DNA from 3 places in the Peribacillus sp. YIM B13481 genome. Region 1 is predicted to be linked to each of the others. Evidence: riboswitches for the same ligand, from Rfam matches in the RefSeq annotation. Region 1 holds a riboswitch; each other region holds the start of a gene.
What was found. A riboswitch is a leader RNA that binds a small molecule or an ion and turns the genes downstream of it on or off. The one in region 1 is predicted to bind preQ1.
Positions count from the first base shown of each region.

Region 1 (10,639 bases):
GAAACATGGGAGCTTGCCGATCAGCTTGGCGCGTTCGACTTTGTCCGCGAAAAGACCCTGACTTGCTATAACGGAATCATATCAGACGGCTGTGGAGATTGTCCGGCATGTAAGTTGCGGAAAAAAGGATTGGATGACTATGTAAGCAGACGGAAGGTGCTTTCGTGATGTACGGTTTTACTATAGTAGATAAACTCCAAAAAATAGATCAAGATATTCAGCGCAGCCAATTGAAATATACAACTAAAAGGGTCATGGTCAGTAAGGAATTTACCTTTGACGCAGCACACCATCTACATGACTATGAAGGAAAATGCAAGAACTTGCATGGCCATACGTATAAGGTCATTTTCGGATTGAGCGGGTACACGGATTCACGCGGTTTGATGATAGATTTCGGGGACATCAAGGATATATGGAAAAATGAAATTGAAATCCACCTTGATCATCGTTATTTGAATGAAACCTTGCCGCTCATGAACACTACGGCTGAAAATATGGTTGTCTGGATTTATGAAAAAATGGCCGAAGCCCTTTCATTAAAGGAATATGAGGGTGCTAGGGTCGAATTCGTTCGACTATACGAAACGCCGACAAGCTATGCCGAAGCCAGACGGGAGTGGATGGAAAGTGAGTAAACTCCCGGTTATGGAAATCTTCGGACCGACCATCCAAGGTGAGGGAATGGTCATTGGCCAAAAAACCATGTTCGTTCGGACGGCTGGCTGCGATTATTCATGTGCCTGGTGTGATTCCGCATTTACTTGGGATGGCACCGGTAAGGAAGATACCGTCCAAATGACTGCCGAGGAAATATGGGATGAGCTGAAGCGGATTGGGGGTGCCGGTTTTTCCTTCGTGACGATATCAGGCGGAAACCCGGCACTGCTGAAAAACTTAAACAGCCTGGTAGCGATCCTACATGAAAATAAAATGAAAATAGGTGTCGAAACACAAGGGAGCAGATGGCAGGATTGGTTTCTCGATATTGATGAATTGACTATTTCTCCTAAGCCGCCGAGTTCAAAAATGAACACGGACTTTACGGTGCTCGACCAAATCATATCGAACCTTGCCAATCGAAACCCTGAAAACCATGTCTCATTGAAGGTAGTCGTCTTTAACGAAGAGGATTATCAATATGCTAAAAATGTACATGGCCGCTACCCCGATATTCCTTTTTATCTGCAGGTCGGCAATGACGACAGCAGTACGGCGGATGATCGTCAATTGATCAGCGGGCTTTTGAGAAAATACGAGGAGCTAATTGATAAAGTGATAGCCGATGATGAATTGAATGATGTGAAAGTGCTGCCACAGCTTCATACTTATATATGGGGCAACAAGCGAGGCGTGTAAAGATCAGAGACAGAAGGCGGTGTGATGCGTAATCACACTGCCTTTTACATATGGAAAGCTACCTATACCTTTTGAAGGTGTGTAGCTTTGAAGGATGATGTGTATTTAAGGCCATACCCAAATAACCGATCCATTCCAATATGTGCGGTCCAAATTGACCCGATCATCATAAGCGCATCAGACTTTAGAAAAATGGCTAGCAAAATCATGAAAATGGACAGGGTATAAGTGTGAAATAGGTTATAAACCTTTGCTCCAACTCGATCATCAATTAGATAGGCCAACATGGAAACATCAGGCGATAAAATAAATAAAAGGAAAATCCACCAGCTGAATTCATATAACGAATAGATGTAAATCATCGCTAAAAGGACCATGAGTCCTTCGATATGAAGGAATTTCTTTACCATTTTCCAACCTCCCAAAATTTAATTAACCATTGGTCAATAATTTTAGTGAAAAATCAAACAATGTTCTTGATGATATTTTTCACGTGAAAATAAGCTAAACCTTTTACATCTGGATAGGATAGTTCAGAATTGATATAAAAAGTTATGAATCCGTGAAGGGAAAGGAAAATGGACCATATGGATGCAGGATTCAGTTTGTTGTCGGTTAATTCTGTCAAGGATTGGATTAGCTTTTCATAGGTTTTATTAGAATCGAATTGAAGTAACTGCTGAATTTCTTTTTCCTTGGATAAAAACATGATGGAATAATGATTCTGTTGTGTTAAACCAAACTCAATGAAGCATAATAAAATCTTTTCGATTTTTTGAGAAGGGTCATTTTCCGACATGGTGATATCATCGATTAAATGATTTAAAACGGAAAAATCCGTTTTCACCAAACTATAATATATTTCTGCCTTATTTTTAAAGTGATAATAGATGGCTCCATGGCTGCAATCCAATGATTTAGCCAATTGTCTCATTGAGACGTTCGAATACCCTAAGGTTGCAAAAAGGTTTCTAGCTTCAGTCAATACCATTTCCCTGGATAATTCTTTACCTGCCGATTTCCTTGGCGACATAATTCCACCCCCCCTTTTGTTTATTAACCACTGGTTAATTGGAATGATACCGTACTGATTTACAAATATCAAATATTAGACATTTTTCTAAATGGCTGTTTTTAAGTGAGGGTTTACCATTAAATGTAACTAGAATTTAACTATAACGTCAAACATAGTAAATGGTGAAATCATAGGATTCACTATTAACTAAATATATACTTTTATGGTAAAATGGAGGAAAACCAAGCCCATTGGAAGGGATGAATAGATGAAAAGGAAATTAGTTATTTTGTCTACAATATTCGTAGTATTTACCAGCTGTTTTTTATTCAATAAATCTTTTAATAATAAAACAAAACCTATGGAAGACATTATAATGGTGTATCCAGCAAATCGAGTAATAACAAATGAAGTGATACTCATTGGGGATGAAGCTGAGGGCAATCTACCTGATATCGATTTGAATGATGAAAAGGAATTGGAAAAATTGGCAAAAAAGCAATATGAGCAAGGTGAAAAGGGGGAAGTAATTTTTACAGAAGAAAATCAGTGAAATCACCTAACTGTAATGAGTAAACTAATGGGGGAGGCCGCAGTTATTGCTAGTTTCGGATAGTATCTATGGGGAACACATTATAGAGGGAGTTCTGGAAGAGCTGATAAAAAGCAAACCGGTCCAAAGATTGCAGGGAATACATCAGGGTGGGGCAAGTTATTTAGTTAATGAGAAGTGGAATGTCACACGATTTGACCATTCAATTGGTGTGATGTTGTTAATAAAGGCGTTTGGCGGTTCATTAGAGGAACAAATCGCGGGCTTGCTGCATGACGTATCCCATACTGCATTCTCACATGTTATAGATTTCGTTCTGGATTGTAAGGATGAAGATTATCATGAAAAGATATATGATCATGTCATTATGGAATCTGAAATCCCATTTATATTGAAGGAATATGGATATGATTGTAAAGTTATTGTTCAATCAAAATGGGAAATGCTTGAACAGCCAGCACCTGGGTTATGTGCCGATAGGGGGGATTATACTCTCCGGGATATGCATCAGTATGGATATATCACACTTGAATCCGTTCACGACTTTCTTGATCATGTAATCATAGTAAATGGAAGAATGTATCTGGATAATATTGATTCGGCGGAATGGTTTGTGAAAACGTATTACAGTGAAGTTATTGATTTTTTCATGGATCCACTTAATATATATGGCTATGATATCTTGGCAAAGACGTTAAAATTGGCTTTGGCTAAAAACCTGATCAGCCTTGATGACTTACTTGGTACAGATGAAGAAGTCATATCCTTGTTAAGCTCCACTGAAGACGATGAAGTGCAAAATCTGTTAAAAAGGATCCATGGTAACGTAAAGGTGAAAGAAGATCAATTGGACTATGATTTACATCGGAAAAATAAAGTGCGCCTGATGGATCCTTCCATCATTCAAGGAACCCAAGTGGTGAGAGCATCCAGTTTATCCGAAAAAGTGAAGAACATGGGAATTGAAGCCTATGAAAAAGCTTCGAAGGGCATGTATCTAAAAGTGATTTCCGATTGAATTTCGCGTCAAACCAAACGGAAAGTGAAAAACTCACGGAATCCATCCTTGAGTTTTTCCCGGAAACATTACCCGTAAATTTATATAGACTATCGACGACTTGTAAGCCGCTTTCTTTTAAGTGGTGGCATTTTATCGATATTCGGACACCATTAAATCGTAAAGGCTTATCAGGTACAACATAGTTAAATATTGTCAGTGTTATTGTTCTGGCAGGCGGCATGCCCAACTGCCGGTTTTGGAGATCTTTTTTCAGCTGAACCAGCAGCTTAAAAAATTAATGACGCTCTCAAATTAGTTACACCACTTTCTAAATAACCCTTTAAACAGGTTAAAGTATATACCCACCCCTCTTTTTGTCCTATCATTTTTTTTATTATTTCTGGATCGTCTTCCTTCAAACCTGATTCGTTTACTTCAATAATTGAACTTGTATTATCCAGCTCTTTTAATGTAATTGTAACGACCGTTTCTTGGGCGTTGCCTCCCCACGAATACACGATTTTCCTATTTTCCTCGACTTCTAATACATGTATAACCACTTCAGCATCGTATTCGTTATATCTCAATGTAAGCGTCCTGCCTTGCTCCCATCTTTCAGAACTCGATGAGAACCAGAAATTTCCGATTTTTTCGGGGTTTACTATGGCTTCAAACACCTCATTAGTTGGCTTGCCTATTTTAAATTTCGTAGTTATTTGAGTATCCATACTATATCAGCTCTCTTTCGATATGTTTAAATAAGTTCCAACTAACACCTAATTAACCCGATCTACATATATTGGCGGCAAGGTCCGTCCAGTTTCAAGCAAGCTCTTCAGGTTACATAGAATAGCTGGCCATCCATTATTTATGCCCTTAAAGGTATTGTCACCATATACGAAATCGGTCTCCAGTAGCTCTTCATGCGTAAGTGTTAACTTCACAGTAGATTCATCCATTGGCTGCAGTTGAAAAGTGACCCGAGAAGGATCCTCGCGGGGTGTTTCGTCTCCTGTCGTGTTCCATGTAAAAGAGAGCAGTTGCAGCGGCTCACACTTAAGTACATTTCCATGATCAGTGATTCGTCCATCTTCCAGCAAATATGTAACGGTTGCGCCTTCTTGAAAGGATGACTTGATTTGACATTCGAAGTGGTATTTTTTTGTAAATTCGCGACTCGTTAGGGCTTCCCAAAGCTTCTCTGGTGTGGTTGCGATATAAATAGGATAGACAAACGTTGGTTTTTTCATTATTCTTTTTCCTCCTCGCGTTTATACTTCTAGCATTCCTTATCAAGTCCGTGCCAAATAAAAACAAAAAGGGTTGCAATATCAAAATCGTATCATAGCTCTATCAATGATTGTCTGCTTTTTATAAACAGCCGGTCAAGCAGTTTTCTGCGACAGGAATCGGCAAAAGCCTTAAAATCAGAGGAACATTTGCTAAGTGTTAAGCTTTGGCAAAGCGGATATTGGCTTATCGAGTCTGCAAATGAAATCCATGGATTCGCACCATTCCCAGTGACCAAAACGAAATCAAACGGTGATTATTGAAAGGATATAAGCTTGAATACATTTTAGGATCAGGCCATATGGAAACTTCTTGATTTCCAACCGTTTTCAAGCTACGATAAATAAGGAAATGATAATCCGCTCCGGCGGAAGAGGTTCTAGCTACCCTCTCAAAAAAACTAAGGGGAACAGTGCTCTTTCTTAGGGTGCTGTTTTTTCTGTATAAGGAGAATGAATTAAATGTTAAGAATTCTATTTTATTTAGTATCCATCGTCACGGCGAATGTGGTTACAGCAGCTTTTGATCCATTACATTTGGGCATGTTCATCATTCCGATGGGTACATTGTTCATCGGAGGAACCTTCATCTTTCGAGATCTGGTCCAGAATAAATTCGGCCGTGCGAAAACCTATATGTGTATCGTTACCGCACTTATTTTATCTGCATGTGTTTCATTTTTATTAGGAGATACGTTATTGATTGTATTTGCTTCCGCATTATCGTTCGTGGTGGCAGAAACAGCGGATACGGAAATTTATACCCGGTTAAAGCTCCCGATGAGTTGGAGGGTGTTTTACAGCGGGATCGTTGGAGGGTTTTTCGATTCGGTGATATTTGTCGTGATTGGCCTAAGTCCACTAGGTGCTAATATATTGCCATGGGAAGCCGTACCCGCTGCGATTATCGGCCAAATCATCGTTAAAACAGTCATTCAGTCAATCGGTGCCGTACTGTTGGGACGAATCAACGTAAGACTGGAAAAGCGCGTAGTCTCCGGTTGAATTCTAGGAGGGATGCACCGATGGATGGAACCAAAAAGGAAGAAGATAAATGCTATTGCCTCGAGGCCTTTCGCGAAAAATATGGTCCGCATGTCCAAGGGGAATGTATGAAGCTCTCCTGCGCCAATTATCGGAAACATAAAGGAATAGACAAAAAAGGGCCAAATTAGGTCCTCTTTTTGCGTGACTGGAGTAACCCACTAGTAAACAGCGCGAAATCAAGAGTGTAGCATGAATTCACGAGTAAATGTGCGAAACTCACGAGTAAACGTGCAAAACTCACGTAAACAAGCCGAACCCACGAATAAACAGCGCGAAATCAAGAGTGTAGCATGAATTCACGAGTAAACGTGCGAAACTCACGAGTAAATAGTCCAAACTCACGAGTAAATGTGCGAAACTCACGAGTAAATGTGCGAAACTCACGAGTAAAAGTGCGAAATTCACGAGTAAACAAGCCGAACCCCGAGTAAACAGCGCGGAATCAAGAGTGTAGCATGAATTTACGAGTAAAAGTGCGAAATTCACGAGTAAACAAGCCGAACCACGAGTAAACAGCGCGGAATCAAGAGTGTAGCATGAATTCACGAGTAAACAGTCCAAATTCACGAGTAACCCCATAAAAAAAGGATTCCGGCACCGTTAATAATTGGTGCGGGAATCCTTTTTTATTAATTAGGCAACAAAATTTCTTCGGGGTTGGCTCCATCAATCTCCACTTTATATAGGTGATACTGTGGATCGCTTTTGCCGAATTTCTTGTCTACCATAAAGTAGACATTTTTTGAATCGCTGCTGATGACTGGGCGATCTGTGTATCCTTGAAGATGGGTCAGCTGCTTTTCGGTCTTGGTTTTGAGGTCATAGCTATATAGCTCATAAATATAGGTACTGCCTGATTGCTCATTGGAGATGGACTGGAAAATTATCGTTTTTTCATCAGGGGTAATTGTGAAATCAAAAATGTCGACATCACGTTTAGAATCTGTGACAGTTTCGACACTTGATTTGTCAAATTTCACTTTGAAAATCCGTTGATGCGTTTCAAAAATATCATCAGCCGTTTTAGCATCCGCGTCATCATCGGTTTGATAATAAGCGGCTTCTCCATCAAGGGCGACATTTAGGGAACTAAGACCATATTTCTTAAAAGAGGTTAGTTGGATGGACTCCTTTTTTTCTATATCAAACTCGTAAATATCGAGATCGTGAGGGCGGGGACCCGTGATCGGCGAGTAGTTTTTAAACGTACCGGCTCCGATATAAAAGAGAGAGCGGCCGCTTTTTGTGAAATCGAGTTCTGTGACCAGGAAGTCTGCTTTGAATAATTCACTGATTTTCTGTGATTTCATATCAAAAAGGTGAATGGAACTGGTTGAATCTTCTTCTTGGTTCTTTTTAGCTACGATAAAGGCAAGTATATCCCCTTCGTAGGAATAAGTCGGGTCGAGGATTTGTTCATCGTTGCTCAATTCAAGGACTTTTTCTTCAATGGATAATGCAGGATTATAGAGCTTTAATTGTGGTTTCCCCTTAATGTGTGTGACGTATGCAATTGTTCCTTGGGCGGATACGTCGTATTGATTGGTTAAGCCCTGCTGCTTTTCATTTTCTTCTTTTTTAAAGATCAATCCGGCGATGACAAACAATACAGTCACAATCGCAAGCGTGATCAGAATGAGATAGATGTGCATCTTTTTCATTTGAAGGACTCCTTAACGGTAGAGTATCATCATCGTAACAATAATGGCTAGAACAAGTAATACCTGAAAAACAGCACATATATTTGAAGCAACAGGAAGCTTTTTTAACAGTTTAATCTGTAGGGTATATAACGAAATCCATAAGACGGTCGGGATGAAAAATAAAAGCATAAACGGCTGGACTTCACTTGAGAAGATTAAAAAAGCATATAAGAAAAATAAGGTAACTGACAAAATCAAGATGCCGAGTGAAATATTGAAAATGTGCAGAAGTTTTGCTTTTTTTAAAGTCTTTCCACTATATCCCGGAAGAACCAAGGCTGTTTTGTAAATGAGGTAAAGAGATAGTAGGAGAATTGCTGCCATAATCAAGCTGAATAAAGGAAATAATGTGAAGTCAAGGGCGGAAGCGATTCCCCATCCATATACATAGACAAGGGCATGGGTCACTAACACGGTGTTGACCATGATTTTCCGGTTGATAGAGACTAGGAGGTTAAGTGTAAGTGAGAGTAAAGTTGCACTAGTCAGTATCGAAAAAAGAAGCCAGCCGATGTAAGCATCTCCTTTTTGGAATAGTTGCAGCGCATACACCGAAAACGTAAAAAGAATTGAAACGATGGATAAAGTAAGCATAAACTCTTTTCGGTATGGAAAGATGGCCTGCTGAATTTGACTGCCGATTTCCCATTCGTCGCCAAAAAGGATTAATGCCATTTTCTCGGCTTCTTTTGGGGTCTTCCCCTGCTTCATTAAATCATCCCGGCTCAACTCCAAATGGAGGAGCAGTTCTTCAGACATATCTTCTTTTTCTTCCTTGGTACAATCAGTTTGGTTGACGATTTTTTTTACATACTTTTCAAATGTTGTTTTCATCAGAAATCCTCCGCGCTTTTCCGAACTAAATTTTCAAGGAAGGTAAAGCTGCTGCGTTTACGTTCAAGCTCGGTTCTGCCGCTGTCCGTGATACGATAATATTTCCTTCGTCCGGATTCAGACTCTTTCCAATACCCTTCTATAAATTCCTTTCTTTCTAAACGCTTAAGAGCCGGATATAGGGTACCTTCACTGATTTCGTATTGCCCCTCGCTCATTTGCTTAAGAATCTTCGTCATTTCATAGCCATAAAGCTCTTTTTGTGAAAGAAGTGAAAGCAAAAGGAGGTCAATGCTTCCCTTCATCAATTCTTTATCCAAATAATCACCTTCTTTTATCATTTGCTTTTAGTGTAATACGATGTACATCGTATTACAAGGTGCATTTTACTTTTCTTAAAAAAAATGGTTAAATGACGATTGCTAAATAAAATCAATCATAGTAAAATGTGCTTCGGAACGGATGAGTTGTAAAGAGTGTGGTAAGGATAATAAATACATGATTTATCTGTTTGAATGAAAATACGGAATAGGATAGAAGAAATCCCACTCAAGGGGTATTAATTGATTTTTTTTTGAAAATCATTTAGATTCTATTTATCAACAAGAGCAGAAAGAAGGTCCTAGATAGATGAAAGTGAAAGCACCTGAGTCATTCACATACAGAGGTGGAAAAAGAGCTGTTCTTTTACTTCACGGGTTTACCGGAAGTACAGGAGACATGAAGAAATTAGGGAAATACCTGAATGATCGCGACTATACTTGCCACGGACCCCTTTATAGTGGGCATGGCGTATCAGCCGAGGAACTTGCTAAAACAAGTCCAAAGCAATGGTGGAAAGATGTAGTGGAAGGTTATCAATTCCTTAAAGATGAAGGCTACGAGGAAATTGCTGTTGCAGGAATTTCTTTAGGAGGATTGTTCTCATTAAAAGTAGGAATTGAACTTCCTGTAACAGGGGTAGTTGCAATGTGTGCACCGACACAAGGGAAAAGTAGCGATCGACAAAAAAAACGCTTGCTCAATTATGCACAGGCCTATAAGAAGTTTGAAGGCAAAGATGCAGACCAAATTGCTGCCGAAGTGAAGCTGTTGGAAGAAGACCCTATGACTTCGCTGAATGATATGGTGAATATAATAAATGAGACTGGTGAAGATTTAGATTTAATCACATCACCAACTCTTGTTTTACAAGGGCGTTTGGATGATCCCGACTATACGAACAGTGCTACAGCGATTTTCAATGAAGTCGATACGCAGCATAAACACTTGATATGGTATGAAAACTCTGGCCATATAATCACATTAGGTAAAGAACGTGAGCAGGTTTATGAGGATGTGTACAAGTTCTTAAATACTCTGCATTGGTCGGAGTAATAAGAGAGTTTTCTTGAAGGTCATGAATGTGATATGATCCCCTTTAAGTTTGAAAGTGTAAAGCCGACATTTATATGTAGGTTTTACACTTTCTTCTTGAGGGGATTTTATTTTGTCTGCAAAAAGAAATAACTCAAATTTTCACCGGGAATTATTTTTAAGCGAGAAAAAAGTATTTATATTCTTTCGCAGTACTAAGGGCTTCAAGGAGCTATTTGTAAAAAAAGACCTTTATGTTATCGTTATTATCAATGGTTGCTAATAAAATATCGTTCACGTCCGCATTATAAGTCATTTTGAGACTTTTTTTCAGCCATACTTCGTCTTTACCGTCTTGATTTAATTCTTTAAAATCAATCTTCCCCTCTTTAATAATCGTTTTAGGTAAAGTGAAGGCTTTAGTTGCTATATGCATATCTGCTGGAGTTAGCGCTTTATATTGAGGATCTAAAAACAATGAAA
Region 1 covers NZ_JBHZPE010000005.1:94,125-104,763, forward strand. Annotated here, with positions in the region: gene queC (7-cyano-7-deazaguanine synthase QueC) at 1-168, shown strand, start outside; gene queD (6-carboxytetrahydropterin synthase QueD) at 168-638, shown strand; gene queE (7-carboxy-7-deazaguanine synthase QueE) at 631-1,359, shown strand; gene ACFX4X_RS05535 (DUF4260 domain-containing protein) at 1,422-1,769, opposite strand; gene ACFX4X_RS05540 (TetR/AcrR family transcriptional regulator) at 1,823-2,392, opposite strand; gene ACFX4X_RS05545 (hypothetical protein) at 2,643-2,927, shown strand; gene ACFX4X_RS05550 (HD domain-containing protein) at 2,974-3,945, shown strand; gene ACFX4X_RS05555 (SRPBCC family protein) at 4,215-4,655, opposite strand; gene ACFX4X_RS05560 (SRPBCC family protein) at 4,704-5,177, opposite strand; PreQ1 riboswitch class I at 5,585-5,627, shown strand; gene ACFX4X_RS05565 (VUT family protein) at 5,679-6,221, shown strand; gene ACFX4X_RS05570 (TolB family protein) at 6,893-7,924, opposite strand; gene ACFX4X_RS05575 (permease prefix domain 1-containing protein) at 7,937-8,800, opposite strand; gene ACFX4X_RS05580 (PadR family transcriptional regulator) at 8,800-9,120, opposite strand; gene ACFX4X_RS05585 (alpha/beta hydrolase) at 9,431-10,177, shown strand; gene ACFX4X_RS05590 (DUF421 domain-containing protein) at 10,389-10,639, opposite strand, start outside.

Region 2 (10,760 bases), on a different contig from region 1:
TTTATAAAAGTCCCATTAAACGCATCCGCCCAACCTACACCAGCGTCAATCGTCACTTTTAAAGGCAGACTGCAGAAGATGGAAAATGCTAGACCTGCATATGAAAGCCAAAGGTATAGACGAGCCCTGCTGCTGGCTTCAAAAAGACGAGAACCCTTCATTAAAGATAATTGGAAAAAAAGGATTCCGGTAAGGGCCGCGAAGCATATGTATTGAAGACTTTGCAGGAAAACGGTGATGGAATCCGGAAAACCTGCGTTCACTTTGGAAATTTCTTGATTTGGTAGGACCGTTGAATCTCCAAATTGAAAGGGGATTGTCCCTTCAATGGGATGGCCATCGCTGGAAACCACTCTCCATTTTATGTAGTAAATCCCCTCATCAATAGTGCCTTTCCACTTAGCTTCCAGTACTTTTTCACTTTGTTCCGAGATTGCACTATCTTGAATTTGAATTTTGTCCCCATCTTGGCTGAATACCTCAAGCGAATGGAAAGCTGGTTGTATATTCTCACTGAATTGAATGCTGATCTTTTCAGGAAGAGTATCCATCACTTCATTCGGGCTAGGATTAGAGCTTATTACTGTAGCATGACCAGAAGCCATTGCCGGGTATAAAAGCAAACTGAATAGGCTGACTACCAGCCATAAATAATTCTTCATCTTGGTGTGCCATCATCCTTTCATCAGATTATGTAAGCTTATTATAAAAGGAAAATGTGAAAAAACAGTGAAAATAAATTAGTTATCTAAAGGCAGTTTGAGAGGTTCACTAAAAAAGTGATAACAATAAGGTTAGATTTGCCTAGCTTCCACCATTATAGCCAATAAAACATCGGATGGGAAATATTGGTGGTAATTCCCCTGCGTATAAATCAAAAGGCCTGTGGCGCAAACCCGATTAAGAAGTAATTTTTCAAGGATAAAGCAAAGACGGCTATTTCAGTTACAGTTTCAAAGGATCGGGAGCGACGTAGTCCTTGTTTTTCTGAAAGGATATGGATGTGGAAAAGGATAAGGAAGAGACCGTGGATGATGTCAAAAAAAAGAGGCGGTAATTGAGGCAACGCAAATGGGTACAGCTGGCAAAACAGAGACCGTTACATCCAATAACGCAGGAGGGCAAAGGATACTTAAAGGGGAACCAACCTGATGAGGCTGTGTCATTCTTGAGGGAAATCAAGGATTTCTTTACCTCCCTATTTTAATTTTATCAAGTATGGTTCCGAAACCTGCAAAAAAGGACAAGATAAAGGCTTGTCCTCCGATTTATACTTATATGGGCAAAATGATTTGGACCTCGGTTCCATGGTTTAGTTCGCTGTTAAAACGGACCTTCCCCCGGTGCGCTTCAATGATTCGGCAGCTGACTGTCAATCCTAACCCTGTTCCTTTTTCTTTAGAAGAATAGAAAGGTTCACCAAGATGCTTTAACCGTTTTTTTTCTATCCCGCTTCCATTATCTTTGATGGTAATGGAAAGGTTATTGTCCATGCGCTCGAAATCAATCAAAATGTGATCGGCGGATGCCTCCATTGAATTCTTGAGCATGTTTATGAATACTTGTTTTAATTGGTTTGCCTCACATAACAGAAGCGGTATTTCGTTTTTAACAGATATTGATATTTGGGTGGGGTACGAGTCCGCCTCTGGTTTCAACAATGTTTTGACATCATTCATCAGTTCGATGATTTGATGTTTGCTGAATGGAAGTTCCTGTGGTTTTGCCAGAACGAGTAACTCGCTTACAATTAGATTGATCCGGTCCAATTCACTTAACATAATCGTGTAGTATTGTTCATAGGGATGGTCGCTCTTTTTAAGCAGCTGGACGAAGCCCTTTAAAGAAGTCAACGGGTTTCGTACTTCGTGGGCTACACTTGCGGCTAGCTCGCCAACTATCGACAATTTTTCGGTTCTTCTCAAGCGTGCTTCGGTTTCTCGAATTTGAGTGACCTCTTTAGCATAAGTGATGATCCCGACCAAATCTTCGCCAACCATCATCGGGACAAACGTACATGAAAGTAAGATGGACTTCCCGTACTTCGTTATGAATTCTATATCTTTCCCTTTTTTGATCCCCTTATGGTTTTCCATGACATATTGGCAAGATGTACGGATTAAATCCGCATCTTCTGCTGAAAATTTCAAATTAATGAATGAGGCACCATGTATTTCTTCTTTTTGAAAGCCTGTTACCGTTTCAAACCTTGGATTTACGGTCGTGATCAATCCGTTTAAATCAAGCATCAGCATCGGATAAGGATTGTGTTCAAACAATGATTTATAGCGTTGTTCACTATCGAATAATTGTTTCTCCGCGACAACCCTTTCAGAAATATCCCTGCCAATGACGACTAAGCCTTTTCGTGAACCATCCTCATTGAACAGAGGAACTTTGATTGTATCAAAGGTCTTGTGATTGCCGTCGGGAAGAGGGATGATTTCCTCACATCTTGTGATTTCCCCTTTTACCCACGTTTCTTCATCGGAACCTTCACAGTATATCAACGCCTCTTTATAAAATTCGGAGTATTCTGCGAGTTCTCTGTCTTTTTTTCCTTTATAGTCTACATGCTCCAATTGAAATAATTGCAGCCCGAAGGCATTGGATTCAAGCCATCGGCCATCACCATCCTTGAAGTTAACGAAATCCACCATTGAATTGATGAGGGTACGCCGACGTTGTTCCGCTTCTTTTAATTGTTTGAATTCTTCCCTTTTAGCTAAGTAAAGGTATAAGATCAAGCCTATAGATAAAAGGAAAAAAATGCCTTCCGCTCTTTGAAGTTGAATGAAGAACTCTTTGTTATGGATATTTGTAGTTAAAAAATAGTCGAACACGACTAGTGTAAGAATCCCGGATAGGATATAAATTGCTAAAATGGAGCGTTTGGACATGGAGATTCTCCCTGATTTTAAGACATTTCAAAGGTAAAATTACATACACATTTTAACAAACTATCGAAAAAAAATATATGCAGAATCCTAAATAAAAAAACAGGGGCCAATGCGGTCACCTGTTTTTTCTGAATAAGGATAGTTTCTTTTTCTTTTTTGCACGCTTATAGATAATGAAAAATAGTAAGAAAAGGAGTGCAAGTGCAGCTAGCGTATATTGGTTCATTTCAACGGATAGGAATCCATATGGGATTAGAGATAGGAAGAAAAAGTATATAAGGTTGCCTAGTGCCGTAGCAAATAAAAAATCCTTGAAAGTGACGGTGCTGACTCCAGCTGCCAAGTTAATTAAACTTGTTGGGATAAGCGGGAAAATCCTGCCGGTAAAAACGTACATGAAACCATGCTCTACAACAGTTTCTTGCCACTTTTTGCCCATCTTCTTTAAAAGAAGTTCCTGAAACCAGTTTCTTGCTGCATAAAAAATAAACCCTGACGCAACAACACTTGTAAACCAACTCCATAGGTAGCCATATATGAATCCGAATATCGTGACATTGATAGTCAGGAGCAATATTAAGGGGATGATTGTAAATGAATTTTGGACAAACATCAATACGAATGTCACAATAAATGTAAGCAATAAGTTTTCCATCAATATGCCAATAACTGAATCCAAGTCACTTTTCCAAATCAAAGTAAATAATTCTGCATTTAAAAAAATAAATAATACCATTACCAATAGACCGGTTAAAGTCAGGACTTTTTTCAAAGGGTCACCACCATTCTGACTAATAGTTTATCATTTTCAAGTTCATTGGTGAAAAAAGAGCTGTCGCATGATGCAGACAGCTCTGTTTACATTATAGTGGGTTAACGACGCGAAGATTCCTTTATAGCCACTTTTCAAACTGAATTCTTTTGTTCATTCCATAAATAATTGGCGCACCAATCAAGAGGACAACGAACTCACCAACAGCCGTGGTCATCCAACTTAACCAGAATGGTAAGCCAAAGGCAAGGTTCAGTTCAATTGCAATTAAGAACATTGTGAATGTGAAAAAGATAATCGTGGCGATCATTCGTCCTTTAATGCTTTTTATGGACCGAGATACAAAAATGACAAGCAATAAGGCGAGTACGGATTGCCCTACCCCGAAAATCAAATCAAATGGCACCATCGGCGAAAAAAGCAGATTAGATATGAAGACGCCGCCCACGATACCGTAGATATACTTTTTATTGAATACAATCAGATGATTCAACATTTCCGGTACACGAAATTGGAACATCTCAAAAGCAATTGGTTTAAACACCAATGAGACCGCCACATACAAGGGAGCCAATAACCCGTTTATCACGAGTGTACGAACATTCATTTTACTCTCTCCCTAGTTTTTTATCGTGGGATGGTTACGAACCACGTTAAGGCTTTTGCCCGAAGATTAATAGTATCTCATGTAAGCTTGTTTGGTCAATTTGTAAAGAATGGTTGTATTTATAAGGCAGGGGAAGTCCAAAAGGATTTTGATTTATTGTAATGAAGGATGATATTATTTTTGTATGAACTTCAAAGGAGTGAAAATTATATGTGTATCGAGAGTGTCAAAAGCCATTTTAAACAATGGGACCGGGAAGGCGATGTAATGGAGTTCGAAACATCGAGTGCTACGGTGATTGAGGCAGCAGTTACCATCGGCGTTATCCCAGCACGGATCGCTAAGACTCTTTCCTTTAGGGGGGAAGGTGAACATGCTATTTTGGTTGTAGCGGCAGGGGACGCAAAAGTGGATAATAAGAAATTTCGTCAGGTGTTCGGATTCAAAGCACGAATGTTATCACCTGAGGAAGTGCTCGAACAAACGGGCCATGCCATCGGAGGAGTTTGCCCATTTGGACTTGCAAACGATCTAGATGTTTTTCTTGATGTATCAATGAAGCGCTTTGAGTCATTGTTCCCGGCATGCGGCAGTACGAACTCTGCAATAGAACTTACACTCGCGGAATTATTTGAATATTCAGGAGCAAAGGGTTGGGTGGATGTTTGTAAGGCTTGGGAAGGAGAGGGGAATGAGGAAACGGCGGTAGGCAATGCTGTTGATGGCATTTGATTTATGGTGCCAAAAAGATCCAGATGAATGGGATTGAGTCCACTTAGTGGACTTTATTTATTGATGACATGGACATTTTATTATTCAGTTAGCGGTTAAAGCCTTATAAACTTGTTCGAATGCGATTGCTCCAAAACTTTGAAGAGGCAATCGCTCTTAAAGCGGTTCGTGATTGGTAAAACGTGCAGAAAGTTCATAAGCGGAGGATGAAAGATGTTAATTGGAAGCCATGGAAAAAGCAATAGCAGCTATCTTAGTCTTAAAACTCTTTATGAAGAAAATATTACGGTAAAGAGCATAGCCCAGGAGCTTGAGTTTTGCCATAAAAACGATCTGGCGCTGGATATCCAGAAAGCTCTGGAAAAAAAGAATTTTGATATATTGGCAGTGCAAGATCAAGGAGAAATCATCGGATATATAGATAGGGAAGAACTAGGTGAAGGGAGCGTTTCGGAATATTTAAGAAATTTTTCACCAAGGGAAATGGTTTCGGATTCAACCCCTTTGATCCAGCTTCTCCATATTTTTAAGAATAAAACAAGGGTGTTCGTATTGGAGAATAATTCAATTAAAAAGTTGATCACCCATGCCGACCTTCAAAAGCCTCCAATCAGGATGCTCATATTCGGATATATTACCTTATTGGAAATGAGGATGAGCGATATCATCATGGATAGATTTGGCGATGGCACCTGGCATCCAATGATCAGCGAAGACCGTTTAGAAAAAGCAACCGAATTATATAGGAGGAGAATCGATAAAAATGAAGATATCAATTTAATAGAGTGCCTGCAAATCAGTGATAAATTCGACATCCTACATAAGGATAAACAACTGAGGTGTTTCTTCCAAATCCCTTCAAAAAGTAAAGGGAAAAAGGATGCAAATGCCATCCGGAAATTACGTGATAAGATTTCCCATGCTAATGAACTGGGTCTGGACATGTCGTGGATGGAAATCATTGAGGTTGTCGAGTCCTGTGGCCAACTGCTCGAAATCTCTGAATCCTATCAGTATGAAAAATAAGGATCCGGCTATCATGCTGGTTCTTTTTTATCGTTTAGATCCAGACAGAAAAAAACTGCCCATATCAGGCAGTTTCCCCGTAAACTCAAAACTCCGGTAGTTGATCCAGGTTATTTTCTTTTATCCCATCGGGCTCACTCCGCAATATGTCACGGCCATATTTATGAAAGACGTCAACATTGGCCAGGTTGCCTGCTTTGGCTTCCGAAAGGGCAGTGGGGTAGTCGAGCTCGCGGCCGGAGTCCGTCTTGATGGCGATAATATTGTCCTCTTCATTTTTCCTTACGGCGATGATTTCTTCTTTTCCAGCTGAATCAAGTTGGTTTGCTTGCGGTGTTCCTTGCTGTTTATAGGATTCATAGGCTTTTTCAAATTGGTCCATGTTTTAGACACCTCCTATTTATAGGGTGAGCTATTTGGTCTGCAATATACAAACCGGATTTCGTCCGACTTGAGCCGTTAATTCGTCCAGAAGTGCCGACTTTTCGGCACTTTTTTTTAGTGAATGCTGTTGTCTTGGCCTTTTGAAGTGGCATGGCACTTGCATCTTGTATGTGTGGTAGTAAAAAAATATCCACTTAATTAAGGGAGGAATATGAATCATGAATGTAAAACAAGGGGAAAGCACTTTCAATGCAAAACAACAGATTAGGACAATGAAGGCAGCAGTCGTCAATGAATTTAACCAAGAACTTGAGATTAAAGAAGTACCCATCCCAGACTTGGTTTATGGTGAGATATTAGTGAAAATTAAAGCATGTGGCGTGTGTCATACCGATTTACATGCGGTACATGGCGATTGGCCAGTTAAACCTAAACTTCCGCTTATCCCTGGACATGAGGGTGTAGGCATTATAGAAAAGGTGGCAGAAGGCGTAACTTCCTTGAAAGTAGGTGACCGTGTTGGGATCCCATGGCTTTACTCGGCCTGTGGCGATTGTGAGTATTGTCTGACTGGAAGGGAGACGCTTTGCTTGGATCAACTGAATGCAGGCTATTCCGTGGACGGGGGATATGCGGAATACTGTAAAGCACCTGCCAAGTATGTGGTGAAGGTTCCTGATGGGCTAGACTTTGCGGAAGTTTCACCGATTTTCTGTGCGGGTGTAACGACTTATAAAGCACTTAAAGTATCAGAAGCGAAATCTGGTGATTGGGTAGCGATCTATGGAATTGGCGGATTGGGACATGTTGCCCTTCAATATGCGAAAGCGATGGGCTTTAATGTCATTGCTGTCGATATTCAAGATGATAAGCTTGATCTGGCAACGGAGCTGGGGGCGGATTTCACTGTTAATGGGCTTAAGACTGATCCTGTACAAGCCATAAAGGATAAAGTTGGTGGTGTGCAGGCAGCCATTTCTGTAGCAGTTACGAAAAAGGCATTCGAACAGGCATACAGTTCAGTCAAGAGGGGCGGGACACTGGTCGTAGTTGGACTGCCGAATGATGAACTTCCAATCCCGATTTTTGATACAGTACTAAATGGGGTAACTGTAAAAGGGTCAATCGTAGGCACGAGAAAAGACTTACAGGAAGCTGTTCAATTTGCTGCAGAGGGAAAAGTAAGAACAAATATTGAAACAAGAACACTTGATGAAATCAACGACGTGTTTTCGATGATGGAAAAAGGAGAAATCAACGGGCGCATCGTATTGACTTTAGAATAAGAACAAAAGGAGGATGCCATAGAAAAGGGCATCCTCCTTTTTTGTATTTTTGTCTTATGTCTGGTTCTTCTCATTTAATATATAGCGCAGTTTCCTTATGGATATCTGCAAGCGTTTGGCAGCTTCATTCCGGTTGCCGTATGTTTTTTTCAGCGCCTGCAAGACGAGTTCCTTTCCAATTGTGGATTGAAGCTGTTTGATTTCTGTAAGGATTTCTTCAAGCATCAGTTCATCTTTCTCATTAAAGTCAGCCACCAGCTTTTTTCGCCACTCTTCAAGAAGGTTTTCAGTTGCCTCAGTCTCATTCGGAGGCTCTTTCTTGTTCGGAGTAATCTGGCTGTTAGTTAGTGAGATATCATTGGCGGTTATTTCTGACTTATGGTCTGCGAGAGTCAGCGTCCGCATGACCACATTAGATAGTTCGCGTATGTTGCCTGGCCAGTTGTGTTGCTGTAACTTTTCAATGGCTACATTGGAAAAAGAGATATCTCCCTGACCATTTCTCTCAATCAAATGCCGGACAAGCAGGGGAATATCCTCTTTACGTTTCCTTAAAGGCGGGATTTCTAGAGTCACAACGTTCAGTCGATAAAATAGATCTTCCCGGAATGTTTTTTTGTCAACTGCCTGCTGCAGGTTTTCATTGGAGGCCGCCACTAAACGGGCGTTCGTCCGTAATGTCCCGCTACTACCAACCCGCATGAATTCCCGCGTTTCCAAAACTCGAAGTAATTTGACTTGAATGGCCGGACTTGCATCAGCAATTTCATCAAGGAAAAGCGTCCCGTTCCCTGCAATTTCGAAAAAACCCTTTCTCAGTTGGGTCGCTCCGGTGAAAGCCCCCTTTTCATGACCGAATAATTCGCTTTCAAGCAGGGATTCAGAGATCGCTCCACAATTGATGCCGATAAAAGGACCATGGTTACGGGGGCTGGCTAAGTGGATGAAGCGTGAAAGCACTTCTTTGCCGCTTCCGGTTTCTCCTTCGATTAATACATTGACTGATTTTTGGGCAACCTTGAAAGCCGTTTCAATCAAACTCTTCATTAAAGTACTTTCACCGACAATTAGTCCTGATTCCTCGGCTAGCTTATGGATGAAATGTTGATTCAAATCTTCATTTTCATTCAATAGGTTGTCAATCTGCCTTTCCAATACTTCAATATCCGCAAAGGGTTTTTCCATAAAATCACTCGCGCCAAGTTTCATTGCATCAACAGCGGTCTTTACGGTGCTGTATCCGGTCATGATCAGTACCTTGCAACGCGGCTGTTGTTGTTTTAAATGCTGCAGGAGGGAAAGGCCATCACAATCCGGAAGCTTCAGGTCTATCATTGCTACATCAAAACGCTGCTGATTCCAATCGATTTCATGAAAATCCTTCCCGCTGTTCACAACTTGTACGAGGTAACCTTTCATCGTAAAAAGGCGGGAAAGAAAAGTCCCAACTTCTTTCTCATCGTCTACCACAAGTAACTGAATCACCTTATCATCCCCTTTCCTCTTCTGCTTGTAAGGGAAGCCTCAGGAAAAAAGTGCTTCCTTTTCCTGGCGTGCTCGAAACGTCGATCTTGCCTCCGTGGTCTTTGGCGATGCCAAGGCTTACAGACAGCCCCAAACCTGTACCTTTTTCCCGATCTTTAGTCGTATGAAAGGGATGGAATATGAAGGGCAGGCGGTCTTTTTCAATCCCTGTTCCGTTATCAATCACCTGAATCACCATGAACTCGTCTTCTGAATAGGTAGTGATCGCAATCGATTTTTCAGATAGAGCGGACTCATCCAATGCGTCCTTTGCATTCAATAGCAAGTTGATGATGATCTGTTCTATCTGAGGCTGGCTGCCCTTTATGAACGGAAGGTCTTCCTGAAGGGAAAGATGGAGGGAAATTTGTTTCTTCCCAAGTTGAAACTTCAAAAGGTTCAGAACCTGGTGAATTGCTTCGTTAACAGAGTAATAGTGGAATCTATACTCATCCTGCCTTGAAAAGGTAAGCAGGCTTTTCACTATTTGCCTGCATCGGTCACCACAAATCTTAATATCGTTCAATAGCATATAGTCCAGATTGTCCTGTGGGGTTTTCCGTAATAAAATCTGCGAGTTACCAAGAATGGCCGTTAATGGGCTATTCAATTCATGGGCAATCCCTGCTGCCATTTCACCAATCGCCCCAAGTTTACCGGCATGTAATAGCTGGACTTCCATTTGTCTTCTTTCAGTGACATTTTTATAATAAGCAATGACCCCATATACTTGATGCTCCTTATTCTGAATCGGGTAGGCATGCATTTCCAAGATGGTATCATGCTGAAGGAGAATTTCCTGAAATCCTGGTATATTAAATGAAAAGGTATCTTGAATAAGAGATTGGGATGCTTCAATTAAAGGAACCAAGTCGGAAAAGTCCCGGGCAGAATCATTGGATTGATAGACAGATCCTTTGTGATCAAAGACGATGATCATATCTTCAACTGCCTTGAACGTATCCTCCCACTCCTGTTTGGAATGAAGAACTTCCTTATAAAGCTGGGCATTCTCCAAAGTCAGTGCAAGCTGATTGGATAGTTGCTCAAGAAAATCCAGTTCATCTTTATGCCATGTTTTCTTTTTCTTCCTGCCGAAAGTCCAGATTCCGATTTTTTTACTTTTTCCGTACAAAGGGACTAATAGAAGTGTTTCAATTTCAAGGGATATTAGACGTTCTTTTTCTGGGAAGTCCGGTAACCGTGTAACTTCCACCTGAATGGGCTGCTTGTCTTTCAAGACGGACGAGAAATCCTGAAAAGGGTGTAACAGGTTATTGGAATCCATTTCAAGTTCGCAGTGACCATTGGGGCAGATATGAAGCAGGGCAGGTTCTTCCTCATACAATATGACAAAATGACTGTCATCGAATGTAATGAGCTGCTTGAGTTTCGCAATGACATTTCGGAGAATTTCCTGGATGTCGATTTCAATATTCATATTTTTAGTGATGTCATTCATAATTTCAAGCTGCATATTTTTCTTCTTCAACTGATCCACGGTTTTCTTAAGTTCCGTGTAATACGTT
Region 2 covers NZ_JBHZPE010000018.1:23,669-34,428, reverse strand. Annotated here, with positions in the region: gene ACFX4X_RS12500 (copper resistance CopC/CopD family protein) at 1-662, opposite strand, end outside; gene ACFX4X_RS12495 (PAS domain S-box protein) at 1,275-2,900, opposite strand; gene ACFX4X_RS12490 (TVP38/TMEM64 family protein) at 3,016-3,672, opposite strand; gene ACFX4X_RS12485 (QueT transporter family protein) at 3,794-4,279, opposite strand; PreQ1 riboswitch class I at 4,286-4,330, opposite strand; gene ACFX4X_RS12480 (YbaK/EbsC family protein) at 4,490-5,011, shown strand; gene ACFX4X_RS12475 (hypothetical protein) at 5,225-6,037, shown strand; gene ACFX4X_RS12470 (DUF3892 domain-containing protein) at 6,123-6,419, opposite strand; gene adhP (alcohol dehydrogenase AdhP) at 6,694-7,707, shown strand; gene ACFX4X_RS12460 (sigma-54-dependent transcriptional regulator) at 7,762-9,192, opposite strand; gene ACFX4X_RS12455 (sensor histidine kinase) at 9,197-10,760, opposite strand, start outside.
Region 2: another riboswitch for preQ1. It lies ahead of ACFX4X_RS12485 (QueT transporter family protein); the one in region 1 lies ahead of ACFX4X_RS05565 (VUT family protein).

Region 3 (10,760 bases), on a different contig from region 1:
TTAAGTATCTCCTTAATTTATTGTGTATCCTGTATTATAATGGGGTACGGTGGACTTTTTGCATTTAGATATATTGAAAATGAGACTCAAATTCAAACGTGATATTGGATATATCTATAAAAAATAATTTTAGCGTAAACAAAAAGATCCATTTTTGAAATTAGATGATCAAGATGATTAAGTTAGTATAAAGTTTTTATATTCACCAATAGTTAAACGTTAATAGAACGGACACATTTCCTAAGAAAAGCTTTCCGCTCTTTTGATATAATAAGTGATATAGTAGTTAACTATGCCTTAGCGGAGATGATGAATATGACATTGCCGGTTTTGATTTTGACAATTATCATAAGTTTGATTAAATTATTAGTTACCTGTCTTCCAACAGATGCAGTGAATTGGATTCTCAGCAAATTTGAAATGCATTCAGAACTTAGTGATGCGAATGCCACCGTAACCTTTGACGGAAAACGGTTGGAAGGTGAAGAAAAAACTCAAGTTATTAATTATTTCAACAAAGCTAAATTTTTGAAAAAGAATCATATATTTCCGGGTAACGAACAATTATTTTTACATCCAGAGAACAGTGGGGCTCCATTAGTCATTGATACTAAAAAAGGCAAGAAGGATGTTAGGTTATTTTTGTACATTTACAACGACCACGTGGATGTAGTTAAACAGTACAAGAAGAAAGTAGTTGCGTATAGTCTGCTCTCCAATAGCCTTCAAGAACGTTCAATGCCATTAATAAGGGATGTAGTTTAAAAGGAACATAAACAAAGTCGCTCTTTTTTTCTGATTCAGATTGAGAGTTTAATGTTCACAAACTGACGCATTTAAATTGGTATCATATGAAAAAAGCTATTAAAAGTGGATTTAGGGGAAAATCGTTATCGAGGAGTTCTTTGAATAGAACAAAATTCATTAGAATACTATAAATGAAATACAATAAATCTGGATTTAAATGCGAAAAGTAATTTTGATGATTATGTCTAAAAGGGTAATAAAAAAAGCAGGTATCTAAAGCGATGCCTGCTTTTTTAAGCTTTCCATTGTTTTTCCACTTGATTAAGGGCTTGTTGTAATATTTCTTCTTGATTAGTACCTGGTTTAGTAAGGACGTTAGTTTGATAAGATTTTCCTTGGAAATCAACTGTTACTGTAACTTTTACCATTATACATCTTTCCTTTCTTGGTTCAGTAATGAGGTGGTTGTACCTACTTCTTTTATACCCGTAGGGGAAGACTTTTCAAACATTGCGAAGTAGCAAAGTGTGGAGATCTAATATTCAAAATTATCTGATATTTAGAAGGGGATGTCAACACTTTTTTTTGACAGACTCCATTTCCTGATTTATTTTTAGGCTGTTTTCACATACTTTGTTGCTATTTACCAGGTAGTGAGTTGTGGTTGATTTCCCTCCAGATGCTCGCTTTCCGCGGGGCGGGCGGTGAGCCTCCTCGGCGTAAACGCCTGTGGGGTCTCACCTGTCCCGCTGCTCCCGCAGGAGTCTCGCACTTCCGCTCCAATCAACCTTAAATAGTTTCGTTTTAAAAACAACAATCTTTACGAAAAGAACCTATTTTTATGTGTACAAGGCTTGTGTATTGGGGTCAGACCATACCCTTTTTTTGCGGCTATATAAAGACGACCTGGCTTGTGTGCGTATAACAGCCAGGTTGTTTTTGTAAAATTAACTATTCATATTTTAGTTAAGATAATTCCGATTAATGCTGCAAGTACGCCGGCAATTTGATAGGATTTAAGTTTTTCTTTGAATAAATAACAACCAGCGAATACGACAACTAAACAGTTCAGGCTGACGACAGGGAAGATGATGCTGGCGATTCCAGTATTTAATGCAAAGAAATAACATCCATAGGCTATGATGCTTAATAATCCTACGAGTGATCCAATTTTCACTTCCATTAACTTAATCTTCTCATTCTTGATGGCTAATGCCGAAATGAGATAAAGTGTTCCGCCACCATACATTGATACTAGGATATCAAGGGAGTTTAAATGAAGACGGGTTGATGTCGTCATTAAGATACCTAGCACACCAAATGAGAAAATCGCAAATAATGTGTGCATCATCCAAGGTAAATATTGATGATTGCCCTTAGCATTAGGTGTATACTGAATGACAAGGGTAGCGAGCAGCATGCAGACAATTCCGCTCCACTGCAGCGAAGAAATATGCTCATGAAAAATTAATGCAGCACAGAGGATGGGAAATATTGCATTTGCTGCGATCAGTGGTGATGTCAAACTTGCCGGCCCTTTTTCAAAGGCGCTTGCCATCTGGATATTACCGTTAGCGTTCAGTACACCAATGGCTCCACCAAGCAAGATGGATAGCCAGTTAGTAGTCAAACCATCTACAAATCCGCTATATAAAAGTGCCATGATGAAGGCGGTAAAATAAAAGAAAAATTGGATATGTACCTTTGAGTAACCCTTTCCGCTACTCCATTTAAAAATGCTGTTATTGATTCCGAAACATAAACTGGTGATAAGAGCCGCAAAAATCCACATTGCTTTAATCTCTTCCTTCATGTAGGATAAACTTCTTCTACATTTTAAGCCGAATACGTGTAGGAATCAAACTAAAATAAAAAGTAGATTGACAGATTAAATATTTTTTTCTATATTTACTATGACAATTTTAAAATATTTCCCGATAAACGGGAGAGGTTCATAGCTTCACCCTCTTAAAAAAACTATGGCTTTGATTTTTTTTGCGAATCAACCATATCTTTGAGGAGATATGGTTTTTGTTATATAGAGGCCCATTTTATGAATCTCCCCTGACAAACGTGGATGAGGAGGACTTTTTATGTCTGGAAGAAAAGAAGAAGAATTAAAAAAAGATATCACACTGCTTGGGAATCAAGGGACAAAATATACATTTGACTATGCGCCTGAAATTCTGGAATCATTCGATAACAAGCATCCGAACCGGGATTATTTCGTCAAATTCAATTGCCCGGAATTCACTAGCTTATGTCCAATAACGGGCCAGCCGGACTTTGCGACCATTTACATCAGCTATATTCCAAGTGTGAAGATGGTGGAAAGCAAGTCATTGAAACTTTATTTATTCAGCTTCCGTAATCATGGTGATTTCCATGAAGACTGCATGAACATCATCATGAATGATTTAATCGAGTTGATGGATCCCAAATATATTGAAGTCTGGGGCAAGTTTACACCTAGGGGCGGAATTTCCATCGATCCTTACACAAATTATGGTAAACCAGGTACGAAGTATGAGGAAATGGCGGATTACCGCTTGATGAATCATGACTTATACCCGGAAACCGTGGATAATCGCTAATGATTAGAAAAAGACAACTGGCTTATGCCGTTGTCTTTTTTTTGGGTTTTTGTTATTCTCATTCAGTAAACTCACTATTTTGTATTTTTTAAAAACACAAATGTCCTCCTGGAACGGAATTACCACTTGATTGTTTCGTGAAAAAACGTAATAATAGGAAGAGTTAATTTTGACAGAATATTTTCAAAAATAGGGGATGTCGTGATGAAAGTTGCAAAGTTTGGCGGAAGTTCACTTGCGTCAGGAGAACAGTTGAAAAAGGTATTCGAAATTGTAGTTGCTGATCCAGAGAGGAAGATTGTTGTCGTTTCGGCTCCAGGGAAACGCAATTCAAATGATATAAAGGTGACGGATCTATTGATTGAGGCTGCGGAACAGCAGCTGCGCGGGGATAACGGAGAGCATTTGATAGAAGATGTGGTATCCCGCTATGCGAGCATTGCTGAAGAGCTGGATATATCCGAGGAGGTCATCACTGGGATTCATGGAAATCTAAAAGCACTGTTGCATGGAGACCAATCTAACCCGAAGCGCTATTTGGATGCTTTAATGGCCAGTGGCGAGGATAATAATGCGAAGCTGGTTGCAGGTTATTTTCAAAGCCGTGGTGTAGAGGCTCAGTATATAAATCCAAAGAAGGCTGGCTTGATCGTAACGGATGAAGATGGATTTACCCAGGTGATGCCAGAATCGTATGATCGGTTATATGCTCTACGTGATGAGCCAGGAATCGTAGTATTCCCAGGGTTCTTCGGATACACGTTAGATGGTGAGGTTTTAACATTCTCAAGAAGCGGTTCCGATATTACGGGTTCGATTCTTGCGAATGGGGTCAAAGCCGATTTGTATGAGAACTTTACGGACGTGGATGCCGTTTATGCGGTGAATCCAAATGTGGTTTCCAATCCGAAGGGAATCAGGGAATTAACCTATCGTGAAATGCGGGAGCTTTCTTATGCCGGTTTCTCGGTATTTCATGATGAGGCGTTGATTCCTGCATTCCGTGCGGGAATACCAGTCCATATACAAAATACAAACAATCCGGCTGCACAAGGGACCCGCATTGTAAGTTCACGGGATAATACGAATGGGCCGGTTATTGGGATTGCAAGTGATAAAGGATTTTGCAGTATTTACATTAGCAAATATTTGATGAACCGGGAAGTTGGTTTTGGTCGGAAACTGCTGCATATCCTTGAAGATTACGGAGTTTCGTATGAGCATATTCCATCAGGCATCGATGATGTGACACTTATTCTAAGGCAGGACCAGATGGAGGGTGAAACCGAGAAGAAAATCATTTCACGAATCAAGAAAGAGCTACATGCCGATGAGGTGAATGTGGAGCATGATCTTGCTTTGATCATGATTGTAGGTGAAGGAATGCGTCATAATGTCGGTACAACGGCAAGGGCGTCAAAAGCGCTGGCCGAAGCAAAGGTGAACATTGAAATGATCAACCAAGGCTCTTCGGAAGTAAGCATGATGTTCGGTGTGAAAGGGCACAGTGAAGAGACGGCCATTCAGGCCTTATATCACGAATTTTTTTGAGTAAGAGCGTTTAGGGACCTCCTTGAAAAGGGAGGTTTTTTTGGATATGAATTGTCCCCGCCAATAATAAGTTGAACTCCATGATTGTGAAAAACGAATGATGGAAAACAATTAAGTTCGAGTGAATAAAAGACGCGCCGAGGGTAGCGCGTCATGTTTAGTTCAGGACCCATTTGTCCTTTAAGAATAATATCCTTGAGACAGTAAAGAAGAGGATGATCGAGACAATGAGGGAGCTGGCTGTCAGGAAGATATTCTGAATATCAATCACACCATATATCAATTCTTTAAAGAGTGCGAAGATGTTTAAAATCGGCAGCAGGAAGTGCTTGTTTGTTAACTCATGTAAACCTGTGCCTCCTAAAAACAATGTCGGCAAAATGACGAGCATAGTAATGGGCGATAAATAGTTTTGTGATTCCTTTACAGTTTTCGAAATGATGCTTGCGGATATGATTCCCCCTTACAAGTTTGGACATGAAAATATAATTTAGATCACGGCTGTTCTCTTCTATATAAAGCGATTCCAGCTTCCCTTTATAAATCAGTTCCCCTTTATGCATCATTGCTACAGAGTCACAGAGCAATGTTACTTCTTCCATGATATGGCTTGAAAAAGACGTTCCCCTCTCATCTTTGCCTTTAAAGGATCATGACGTTGTGGCACTGATAGGGAATGTCCTCGCAAATGCGATAGAAGCTGCTGCATCATGGCAGGAGGAAAGAAGGGAGATAGCCCAAATTACGCTCCATTTTTATAAGCGGAGTGGTATGTACCTATTATCATGCAGTAACAGTTGTCTGCCAGTACCTAATCCCATTCTGGACGGACTGTTTGAAAAATACGGTCAAACCACGAAATGGGGGCAGCATGATGGGATGGGTACGAAAATCATCGCTAATATCGTGAAAAAACATCAAGGATATTTGGATTTCACCTATAAAAGTGAAGAATTCAACTTAAAAATTAAGGTGCCGGCTATTAAATAATCATCTTTAAGGGGTTATTATAAGTGAAAAACAACATTTGCCTGCGTTTTGCTCTTAAATATAAACGGAAAGCCTCCAAATAGAAGATTGGAGGCTTTCCTTTTATATCAGTCCATAATTGTCAGGAGTTGATCGATAGCGTTCCTTGGCCGCGGGGAAGGGATCATATCGGGATAGCCGACGTGAAGGCTGCCGACGATCTTCTCTCCGGGTTTCACGCCTAAAGCTTCACGAAACTCGATGCTGTGTATCATGCCGTATGTTTCCCATATCAGCCCGATTCCTTGTTCCCAGGCAAGCAGGCTGAAATTCTGGATCAAGGCACTTGTAGCCGCATAATCTTCTTCACGTGTCATAGGATTCGGATTCTCTTCCATGATCACCGCGACAAACATCGGTACATCTATAAGCTTATTATATCCTCGCTGTCCGGCTGCTTCTTTCTTTTCCGGGTCCTTCTCTTTGCCTGCCATGAAAGCACGGGTTGCCTCTGCGAGTTTTAATCGGCTATCACCATGCACCACGACAAAGCGCCATGGTTGGGTAAGTTTATGGTTCGGTGCCCATGTCGAAGTTTCCAATAGTGATCGGATGATATCAATAGGAACAGGAATGTCCTTAAATCGTTTGATGCTGCGCCGTTCTTTAATGATATCTTCAAGTTTCATGATCATCCTGCTCCTTTATATAAGTAAGTTTGTTAGTTTTTTAAAAAAATAATCCCCGGCTGCCTAATATGCTTCCAACGTGAATAAATACTTGAATAAAGAGGGGGCAATATTCCAGTGAACTGCATTCGCTAATGAGCATATAATTTTTACTAGGCACAGAGAAGCCGGGGCGACATTGTATCTATGTACAATATCAAAAAGGTACGATATGAGATTATCGTAATTGTTTATCAAATTTCAGAGATTGATAATGAAATTGAAAATCATTATCAATTAGAATTTTCGCCTACTTCCTGTTATTTGTCAAGGGTATTTATTAAAAAAATCAAGTTATTTACCAATCCTTTAAATCAGTTAAAATCTTTTAAATAATCTGTATAAAAATGTATAATGAGAGGTGAAAAGATGCTATCTACATATGAAGAATCGAAGGGTGTCATAGATGAAAAAACTGGCCTCATTTCTTAAGCCATACTGGCTCTTGATCATTCTTGCTTTATTCTTGATGATTGTTGAGCTCGGTGTAGAACTGTTACAACCTCTATTTATTGCTAAAATAATTGATGATGGCATTTTACAGAAAGATTTATCGGTAGTGATTAAATGGGGAAGTGTCATGGTTGGACTTTCCATTTTTTCATTTATTGGCGGGATCGTTAATTCCTTTACAGCATCACATGTAAGTCAGAGCTTTGGACATGATGTAAGAAAAAGCCTTTTTGGTAAGATACAGGCGTTTTCTTTTGCGAATTTGAATAATATCCCGACTTCATCGTTGATTACAAGGATGACGAATGATGTGACCCAGCTTCAAAATACGGTTTTCATGGGCCTTCGTATCATGGCAAGGGCGCCTTTGATAGTAATCGGGGGGGCGATAATGGCGATTGCGGTCGATTTGAAACTCTCCCTTGTTTTGGTCATTTCGATTCCGGTTCTTGTTTTCTTCCTGGGATGGGTTATGAAACGAGCGGCTAAGCTGTTTAAGCTCGTACAGAAAAAGCTCGATAATGTCAATGGGGTCATGAGGGAAAACCTGACAGGCATGCGCTTGATCAAGGCCTTTCTTCGTAAGGAGCATGAAATCGGACGGTTTGACGATGCGAATGACGGGTTGAAAAGAAAGACTGTGACTTCCCTTCGTTTAATTGAAACGACCATGCCTGTTCTGATGCTGGTCATGAATGTGGCGATTCTGATCATTCTTTGGCTTGGAAGCGAATTTATTACAACGGGAGATATACAGGTAGGGGAAGTTGTGGCGATTGTCAACTATGCCACAAGGATTGCGGCATCACTTTCCGTTTTTTCATGGCTGATCACGGTCATTTCCCGTGCAAAGGCTTCAGCGGAACGTGTGACGGAAATATTTGAAACCCCGATAGATATTGATGAAGGCAAAATTGAAAGCAAGAGTGATACCGTCAAAGGGGGAGGCATCAAGTTTCTAGATGTATCTTTCCGCTATCCTGGAACAGATGCACCGGTATTGAAAAACTTGAACTTCTCTATCGATCCGGGAGAATCGCTTGCCATCATAGGAGCAACAGGATCAGGGAAAACATCCTTGTTTCAGCTGATTCCGAGATTATACGAAGTTGAGAGCGGATCCATTCTAATAGATGACCAGAATGTGAAAGATATTCCCTTGAATTCGCTGCGGAAAAGGATCGGCTATGTACCGCAAGAAGCCTTGCTTTTTTCAGGAACCATAAAAAATAATGTTGCATGGGGAAAAGAAGGGGCCTCGATGGGGGAAATCATGGCAGCTGCCATGGATGCTCAGGTTCATGAGACCGTAATGAAACTCCCAAAACAATATGAGACGCAGTTAGGGCAAAAAGGGGTGAATCTGTCCGGAGGGCAAAAACAACGGTTATCGATTGCGAGGGCATTAGTGCGCAGACCGAAGATTCTCCTTCTGGATGACAGTACGAGTGCGCTGGATTTGAAAACGGAAAGTAAATTGCTCGCCGCTTTAAAGACCTATACATGTACAACACTCATCATTACACAAAAAATCAGTACAGCCATTGAGGCGGACAAGATCTTGTTGCTGGAAAATGGCCAAGTGCTTGCGCTGGGGAAACATCAGGATTTGATTCAAACAAGTGATCTTTATCGAAAAATCGTTCACTCACAGTTTGGGGAGGAGGGGATTTCTCTTGAGTCGAAGAATATCTCCCGATAAGAAAAAGGCAAAACCAGTCAACTCATGGAATACGATAAAAAGGATCATCCCCTACTTAGCAACGAATAAAAGCCTGCTATTTTGTGTCCTTTTCATGGTACTGATAAGCTCGGTTTTGGGATTGCTTGGCCCATTTCTTGTAGGGATGGCCATCGATGATTATATTGTCACAAAGGATAGCGGGGGGCTGATTAGTCTTCTTATCGGGCTTCTCGGAGTCTATATATTCTATTCACTATCCATGTGGCTTCAGAATTATTGGATGATCGGAATCGCGCAGGATACGGTTTATGAGATGCGCAATCAATTGTTCAAAAAGCTTCACCAGCTGTCCATTACCTTTTTTGACCGGCGTCAGCATGGGGAATTGATGAGTAGGGTCACGAATGATATAGAAAATGTCAGTTCCACTTTGAATAGTTCCGTCATCCAGATTTTCTCAAGTGTGCTGACACTGGTCGGGACGATCGGAGTGATGCTGTATTTAAGCCCTTTATTAACTGTTTTAACCTTATTCATCGTTCCTCTTATGTTTTTTGGGCTGAGGTGGATAACGAACAGGACGGGCAAGCTTTTTAAGGAACAGCAGAAGAACCTTGGAGAATTGAATGGGTTTATAGAAGAAACAATTTCGGGGCAACGGATTGTAAAGGCTTTTTCGCAGGAAGATAAAGTGATCCGTGACTTTATCACCCGGAGTGAAAACTTAAAGAAAGCCGGATTCCTATCACAATCATACTCTGGGCTGATTCCAAAACTGATGAATTTACTGAACAACTTAAGTTTTACTATAATAGCCGCTGTCGGCGGTTTTTTGGCGCTGAGTGGCATAGGAACAGTTTCCATCGGGGTCATTGTCATTTTCACCGAGTATTCAAGGCAATTCACCCGCCCGCTCAATGACCTGGCTAATCAATTCAATACACTCCTATCGGCCGTTGCCGGTGCGGAGCGGGTGTTCGCCATACTTGATGAAAAAGAAGAAGAAGTAGATGAGAAACAAGCCTCTGAACTTCAGGATGTATGTGGTGAGGTGAATTTTGAAGGTGTTTCCTTTTCGTACAATGATGACGGTCAAACGATATATGATGTCAGTTTCCATGCAGAAAAAGGGGAGACCATCGCGCTTGTAGGACCCACTGGGGCCGGTAAGACTACGATCATTAATCTTCTTGCGCGTTTTTACGAGCCGAACAGCGGCCGGATCTTGATCGATGGACAGAATATCCAGCAGGTGAAGAGGTCCAGTCTCCGCGAGCATATGGGCTTTGTATTGCAGGATTCCTTTTTGTTTCAAGGTACGATTCGTGAAAATATCCGCTACGGTCGGCTGGAGGCGGGCGATGTAGAAGTGATGGATGCAGCCAAGCTTGCCAATGCGCATTCCTTTATCATGAAGCTGCCAGACCGATATGATACCATCTTGAATCAGGATGGCAGTGGAATCAGTCAGGGACAGCGCCAGCTTTTATCGATTGCCAGGGCTATTTTAGCCGATCCTGTTCTATTGATTTTGGATGAGGCGACAAGCAGTATAGATACGATTACCGAGCTGAAAATCCAGGAAGCATTACATCGTTTGATGGAGGGAAGGACAAGTTTTGTCATTGCCCATCGATTGAATACGATTCAGCAAAGTGATCAAATCCTGGTGCTTGATGAAGGAAGGATCATTGAAAAGGGATCACATGATGAATTACTGCGGCAAAGGGGTCCTTATTACGAACTCTATCGCAGTTCATTAAAGGGAAATCAGACCGGATGAAGAAAAAAATGTGTGCCGTCGGGCGCACATTTTTTGTGTTGGTCACAAAACCTTATACTTTGAACTTGCATTCCGTTTCATTTAAAGAGGCGACTGCCTCCTCTAAAAATAAGGATTTCTTCCTTACCGGATATAAACCTGCCGAGTAAGAGTCAGCTGCGGATTTACGAACTTCTCAGAATTTCTCCTCTAGATCTTTGTTTCCTTCGAAAATCAACTCGGATAAAAGCGGGCAATCTTCAGCGATCAGC
Region 3 covers NZ_JBHZPE010000025.1:11,764-22,523, forward strand. Annotated here, with positions in the region: gene ACFX4X_RS14955 (YfmQ family protein) at 316-765, shown strand; gene ACFX4X_RS14960 (BA3454 family stress response protein) at 1,041-1,175, opposite strand; gene ACFX4X_RS14965 (DMT family transporter) at 1,703-2,560, opposite strand; PreQ1 riboswitch class I at 2,689-2,734, shown strand; gene queF (preQ(1) synthase) at 2,841-3,341, shown strand; gene ACFX4X_RS14975 (aspartate kinase) at 3,546-4,892, shown strand; partial or broken gene ACFX4X_RS14980 (ABC transporter ATP-binding protein) at 5,351-5,512, opposite strand; gene ACFX4X_RS14985 (GHKL domain-containing protein) at 5,493-5,882, shown strand; gene ACFX4X_RS14990 (nitroreductase family protein) at 5,990-6,556, opposite strand; gene ACFX4X_RS14995 (ABC transporter ATP-binding protein) at 6,996-8,744, shown strand; gene ACFX4X_RS15000 (ABC transporter ATP-binding protein) at 8,719-10,509, shown strand.
Region 3: another riboswitch for preQ1. It lies ahead of queF (preQ(1) synthase); the one in region 1 lies ahead of ACFX4X_RS05565 (VUT family protein).